Regions from separate parts of the Bradyrhizobium sp. STM 3561 genome, predicted to be linked through region 1. Evidence: predicted binding sites of a transcription regulator. Region 1 holds the regulator's gene; each other region holds the start of a gene.
The links. Region 1 encodes PhoB, which activates phosphate uptake and scavenging genes when phosphate is short. Its sites were predicted from a motif close to TGTCATNNANCTGTCAT; they were not measured.

Region 1 (2,260 bases):
AAGGCTTTAGGCATTCGCTGCGAAGGCCAGAGGTTGGCAGGCGCGCAGCGAGGGAAAGGGTGCAATGACGGTTTTGACCTGGTCCGATGATCGCGTCGAGCAGCTGAAAAAGCTCTGGGAGGCCGGACTTTCGGCCAGCCAGATCGCGGCGGAGCTCGGCAATGTGACCCGCAATGCCGTGATCGGCAAAGTGCATCGGCTCGGTCTGTCCGGCCGCGCCAAGAGCCCTTCATCGGCAGCGCCCCGGCCGCGCAAGGCACGGCCCGCGCAGCACATGATGCGGGTGACCCGCCCCGTCGCACGCGGCAACACCGCGCTGGCGCAGGCCTTCGAGGTCGAGGTGGAGGCCGAACCTGTCACCTACGACAACGTGGTGCCGATGAGCCAGCGGCTGTCGCTGCTGGAATTGAACGAGGCGACCTGCCACTGGCCGGTCGGCGATCCCTCGAGCCCGGATTTCTTCTTCTGCGGCGGCAAGGCGCTCTCCGGCCTGCCCTACTGCGCGCAGCATTCGCGCGTGGCCTATCAACCCACAGCGGATCGCCGCCGCGCGCCGGCGAAGCCGGGCACGCGGTGAGTTTGTTGATCTAGCTGATTGCAAAGACGGCGCCGTCACACGCTGACGGCTCAACATACCCGAAGTCGTCCCGGCAAGCGCGCCACAAGCGCGCGCAGATCCGGGACCAATAGCCACCGCAAGACGTGGTTACGGGGACTCCGAGTTACCCTTTCGCAAAACAATCACGTCCTGTCGTTATGGGTCCCGAATCTGCGCGCGCCTGTCCGGGACGACACTGAGGCTATGGCAGCAGCCCGCTAAAGCAACGCCAGCAAACCTTACGTCTGCTCTGCCTTCGCGAAACGATCGTCCAGCGCATAGCCGGCGCCGCGAACGGTGCGGATCGGGTCCTGCTCGCGGCCTAGATTGAGCAGCTTGCGCAGGCGGCCGATATGGACGTCGACGGTGCGCTCGTCGATGTAGATGTCGCGGCCCCAGACACTGTCGAGCAGCTGCTCGCGCGAGAACACGCGGCCGGGATGCTCCAGGAAGAACTCCAAGAGGCGATATTCGGTCGGGCCGAGATCGATCGGCCGGCCCGAACGCGCTACGCGGCGCTTGTCGCGATCGAGCTCGATATCGCCATAGGCGAGCACGGTGGCGAGCCGCTCGGGGCTCGCGCGCCGCAAGAGGCCCTTCACGCGCGCGAGCAGCTCCGGCACCGAGAACGGCTTGACGATGTAGTCGTCGGCACCGGTCGCAAGTCCACGCACCCGCTCGCTTTCCTCGCCGCGCGCCGTGAGCATGATGATCGGCAGCTGCTTGGTCTCGGGACGGGTACGAAGCCGCCGGCACAGCTCGATGCCTGACAGGCCCGGCAGCATCCAGTCGAGCACGATCAGATCGGGAATGTGCTCCTTGAGGCGGGTGTCGGCGTCATCGCCGCGCATCACCGTCTCGACGTCATAGCCGTCGCCTTCGAGGTTGTAGCGGAGAAGCTCGGTGAGAGCTTCCTCGTCCTCAACCACCATAATGCGTGCGCCCATGTTGTCGTCGCTCCCTTAGGTATTCGGCACCGTCGTGGCGAAGGTCGTCATGTCGCCCTTCGGCCGCTTGTCGGTGATCGCCTGGCCCTCGATCATGTAGAACACGGTCTCGGCGATGTTGGTGGCGTGATCGCCGATCCGCTCGATGTTCTTGGCGCAGAACATCAGGTGGATGCAGAACGAGATGTTGCGCGGGTCCTCCATCATATAGGTGAGGAGTTCGCGGAACAGCGAGGTGCAGATGGCGTCGACCTCCTCGTCGCCCTTCCACACCGCCATCGCCGCCGGCAGATCGTGCGCGGCATAGGCGTCCAGCACCGACTTGACCTGCTGCTGCACGAGATCGGTCATGTGTTCCAGGCCGCGGAACAGCTTGAGCGGATGGAAATCCGTCTCCAGCGCGGCGACGCGCTTGCCCATGTTCTTGGCGAGGTCGCCGATGCGCTCCAGATCGGTCGCGACGCGCATGGCGCCGACGATCTCGCGCAGATCCACCGCCATCGGCTGGCGGCGGGCGATGGTGAGCACGGCGCGCTCCTCGATGCGTTTCTGCAGCGCGTCGAGCTCGGCATCGGTGGTGACGACGCGCTGCCCGAGCGTGACGTCGCGACGGATCAGCGCGTCGACGGAATCGACGATCATGCGCTCGGCGATGCCGCCCATCTCGGCGACCAGGCGGGTGAGCTCCTGGAGGTCGGTGTCGAAGGCCTTTGCG
Region 2 (2,260 bases), 160 kb from region 1:
TCCTGGATTCGATCCGCGGCGTCGACACGTTGATCTGGGCGCTGGTGTGGATCAACGTGGTCGGGCTCGGCCCGTTCGCCGGCGTGCTCGCGATCGCCGTGTCGGATTTCGGTGCGTTCGGAAAGCTGTTCTCGGAGGCGATCGAGGGCGCCGACCAGAAGCAGGTCGAAGGCATCCGCGCCTCCGGCGGCAGCGCGCTGCACGAGATCCGCTTCGGCCTGTTGCCGCAGGTCCTGCCCGTCATCGCCGGCCAGGTGCTCTACTTCATCGAATCCAACACCCGCTCGGCCACCATCATCGGCATCGTCGGCGCCGGCGGCATCGGCCTCCAGCTCGCCGAGCAGATTCGCGTGCTGGAGTGGCAGAAAGTGTCGTTCCTGATCCTGATGATCCTGGTCGCCGTCGCCGCAATCGATTTCATCTCGGGCAAGCTGCGGTTTGCCATCATCGGCCGGCGGGCGGTGGCGTAGGCGGCTCTCTTCCTTCCTTGTGGGAGAAGGTGGCGCGAAGCGCCGGATGAGGGGTACGTGTCCTCAGTGCCGTAGGGTGGTCAACGCGTAGCGTGCCCACCGCTTCTGATGATCGAGAAAGATCGTGGGCACTCCCACAAGGGGAGAGGGGAAGAGGCCTACGACTCCACCAGAAACTCGACCCGCTCCGCGGCAAAGCGCGAATGCTTCGTCACCAGCGGCTTGCCCGTGAGATCGTGGTCGGTGGCATCGACTACCAGGATCGGCCGTCCCAGCGCAAGATCGAGTCTTGCGGCGTCGGTCGCGTCGACGATGCCGGCGGTGATCCGGGTCGCGCCGCGGCGATAATCGCGGATGCCGTAATGCGCGAGCAATTTCGTCATCGAGCGCGTCGCCGCGAACACGGCGCCCGCGTCCGGAAACAGCTCGGCCGACAGCCAGGTCGTGGACACGCAGATCGGCGTACGGTCGGCGAGGCGGATCGCCTCGATCCGCACCAGGGGCGCGCCGGTCTTCAATCCCAGCTCCCGCGCGAGCTCGCGCGTCGCGACGTCATCGGTCGCCTCGATCAGCCGGCCATGCGGCTCGCGTCCGCCCGCGCCGACGATCTCTGAGAAGCGCGTGCGCGAGCGCAGGGGATAGGCGAGCTTCTGTGCCTCGACATAGGTTCCGCTGCCGCGCTCGGCGCGCACCAGGCCGCGCTCGGCAAGCGCGGCCAGCGCGCGGCGCACGGTGTGGCGGTTGACGCGATAGGTTTCCGCGATCTCCATCTCGCCCGGCAATTTGTCGCCGGCCGCAAAGCGGCCGTCGGCGATGCCGCGCTCGATGCCGTCGGCAACGAGGCGCCACAGCGCGACTCCCGAGGAGGCTGTGTCCTGCATGCTCATGTCGCGCGAAACCTACTCCAGAAATCACAACATTGTCACGAAACAGTCATGGCGCGTCCGTATGAAGTTGTCTATTATCATAGACAACTTAGATGCGGCAAGTTCGGTGGACCAGGTGACGCAGCACAACAGCCAGCAAGCCCAGCGCAAGGCCGCCATGGCCGTGCTGGCGCACGCGGAGGCGGGCGAGATCGCCGCTCGCCTCCGCAACTTCACCCTCCCGGCCCATCAGGATCTGCGCGCGCCCGAAAACGGGCTGGTCATGCTGCGCGGCCGGATCGGCGGCGACGGGGCGCCGTTCAATCTCGGTGAAGCCACGGTGTCGCGCGCGGCGGTGCGGCTTGCGAGCGGCGAGGTCGGCTTCGGCTACACGCTCGGCCGCGACGGTGAGAAGGCGCGGCTGATCGCGCTGTGCGATGCGCTGGTGCAGTCCCGCGATTTCGGCGGGCTCGTCGAGCGTGGCGTTATCGCGCCGTTGCGCGAGCAGCTTATGGTCAAGCGCAAGCAGGCGGCGGAAGAGACCGCCGCGACGAAGGTTGATTTCTACACCATGGTGCGCGGTGAGGGGTGAGATCATGACCACGATTGCGGAGCTGCCGCCGGGTTTCGCCGACAAGGTGTTGTCGGCGCAATCGACCTTTCGCTCGGTCATGGATGCCATGGCACGGCCGGGCTCCGTCCAGCAAATCGTGCCGATGGTCGGCGCGCCAGGGCCGATGATGCGCGGCACCGCCGCGATCGCGCTGACGCTGTTCGACCACGATACGCCGCTCTGGCTCGACGCGGGAATGGCGGAGAACTCGGATGTGACGAAGTGGCTGAAGTTCCACACCGGTGCGCCGGTCGTGCAGGACGCCTCGATCGCGAGTTTTGCGCTGATCTGTGATGGCGATGCGCTGCCTT
Region 3 (2,260 bases), 380 kb from region 1:
TTGGCGGTCTTCTTGCCCGCCAGCGCCTGCTCGATCTCTTCCGCCCAGACGTCACGGAGCTGCACCATGTTGCCGAGGCGCAGGCCGCGCGAATTCTCGGTCGGCTCCTTGTTGGTCAGCTCGAGCAGCGGCGTCTCCAGATACGGCTGGTCCTTGTAGAAGCCTTCCGCCTTCGCCTTCTCATACGCCGCCTTGGTGATCGGCAGATAGCCCGAAGCCTTGTGGATGTAGACCTGGCGATCGGTATCCGAGAGGAAGGTGAGGAATTTTGCGACGCCCTTGTATTCGTCAGCCGACTTGCCGCCCATCACCCAGAGCGAGGCACCGCCGATGATCGAGTTCTGCGGCGCGCCCTTGACGTCGGGATAATAGGGCATCGGCACCGCGGTGAAGGCGAACTTGGCCTGCGCCTTGACGTTGCCGAAGAACGCCGACGAGGTCAGGTAGAGCGGGCATTCGCCCGACGTGAAGCGGCCCTCGCCGGTGTTGGTGCGGCCGGCATAGTCGTAGGTCTTGTCCTTCTGGAGCTCGACCAGGTTTTCGAGATGCTTGACCTGGAGAGGTCCGTTGAACTCCAGCACGGTGTCGAAGCCGTCGAGCCCGTTGGCCTTCGTCGACAACGGCACGTTGTGCCAGGCGGAGAGCTGCTCGAGATTGACCCAGGTGACCCAGGAGTTGGAAAAGCCGCAGGTGGCGTGGCCGGCCGCCTTCAGCTTCTTGGCGGCGTCGAACACTTCGGGCCAGGTCTTCGGAATCGCGACATTGGCCTTCTTCAGCTCATCGAGGTTGACCCACATCACCGTCGACGACGAGTTGAAGGGGAAGGACAGCATCTCGCCCTTCGAGGTCGAGTAATAGCCGGTGATCGCGGGCAGATAGGCCTTCGGATCGAACTTCTCGCCGGTCTCGGCCATCAGCTTGTACACCGGCTTCACGGCGCCGGTCGCGGCCATCATGGTGGCGGTGCCGACCTCGAACACCTGCATGATGTGCGGCGCGTTGCCGGCGCGGAACGCGGCGATGCCGGCGTTCATCGTGTCGGCGTAGTTGCCCTTGTAGGTCGGGATCACCTTGTAGTCGCTCTGCGCGGCGTTGAAATCGTTGGCGAGCTTGACGATGACGTCGTTGTTGGCGCCGGTCATCGCGTGCCACCACTGGATTTCGGTCACGGCGAGTGCCGGCGAGGAGCCGAGACCAACCGTGAGTGCAACAGCAGCAGCCGCGCCAATATGTCGAAGAGCCATCAAGAAAACCTCCCTTGCCCGTCACTAAAGAAGCGCTTGCGCTAGCAGCGCCATATGACGTTCACATGACTGTGTAAGCGGGAGAAACGAAAGCAGCAAGCGCTGCCAAATGGGAAGTCGTCAAATAGGCGAAGACGGATCGGGCAGCCTCGTCCGTTCGCGGTGCACTATCGTGCCCGCGCCGCACTGCGGCATCATTCGTTGACGGAGGAGGTGGCCGCTAGCGCTTGCGCTCGGGACCGCAAACGGTGCCCTTCTCGACCATCGCGTCGATCTCGGCCTTGGAGTAGCCGAACTCACCCAGCACCTCCGCGGCGTGCTGGCTGAATTTCGGCGGCACGCGCCGCAGGCTCGGCTTGCTGCGGTCGAGCCGGATCGGCGAGGCCACGCCCTTGTACCAGTCCTTCTCGATGATATCGCCGCGGTAGATCGTGTGCGGATTCGTCAACGCCTGATCGATCTTCTGCACCGGACCTGCGGGCAGGCCGGCCGCGAGCAGGCGATTGCACAGCGGCTCGGCCTCGTGCTGATTGAACACTGCGGCAAGCTCGGCGCGCAGCGCCTCGCGATTGGCGATGCGGTCCTTGTTGCGGGCAAAGCGCGGGTCGGTGCCGAGCTCGGGTTTGCCGATCTCTTTCGCCAGCTTGCGGAAGGTGCCGTCATTGCCGACGCCGATGAAGATGTCGTCGGTCTTGGTCGGGAAAATCGCGTAAGGCACGAGGTTGGGATGCTCGTTGCCGGTGAGACCAGGCGGCTTGCCATGCATGAAATAATTCGCGGTGTGCGGATGCATGATGGCAAGCCCGGTCTCATACAGCGTCGTCTCGAGGAACTGGCCCTTGCCCGAACGCTGACGTTCCGACAGCGCCATCAGGATGCCGATCGCCGCATAAAGTCCCGTGGTGATGTCGACCAAGGGCACGCCGATCCGCATCGGCCCGCTCTCGGGCGATCCGGTCGCCGCGATCATGCCGGTCATGGCCTGGATGATGGCGTCATAGCCCGGATTGCCGCCA

Region 2: the regulator PhoB is predicted to act here: its motif matches at 1,391-1,407, upstream of phnF (phosphonate metabolism transcriptional regulator PhnF).
Region 3: the regulator PhoB is predicted to act here: its motif matches at 1,299-1,315, upstream of ugpB (sn-glycerol-3-phosphate ABC transporter substrate-binding protein UgpB).

What each region holds. Positions count from the first base shown of each region.
Region 1 covers NZ_CP120695.1:7,217,960-7,220,219, reverse strand. The annotation lists gene P6U28_RS34165 (GcrA family cell cycle regulator) at 65-577, shown strand; gene phoB (phosphate regulon transcriptional regulator PhoB) at 838-1,545, opposite strand; gene phoU (phosphate signaling complex protein PhoU) at 1,561-2,260, opposite strand, start outside.
Region 2 covers NZ_CP120695.1:7,378,567-7,380,826, forward strand. The annotation lists gene phnE (phosphonate ABC transporter, permease protein PhnE) at 1-470, shown strand, start outside; gene phnF (phosphonate metabolism transcriptional regulator PhnF) at 629-1,357, opposite strand; gene phnG (phosphonate C-P lyase system protein PhnG) at 1,464-1,928, shown strand; gene phnH (phosphonate C-P lyase system protein PhnH) at 1,933-2,260, shown strand, end outside.
Region 3 covers NZ_CP120695.1:6,838,565-6,840,824, forward strand. The annotation lists gene ugpB (sn-glycerol-3-phosphate ABC transporter substrate-binding protein UgpB) at 1-1,244, opposite strand, end outside; gene P6U28_RS32475 (CaiB/BaiF CoA transferase family protein) at 1,465-2,260, opposite strand, start outside.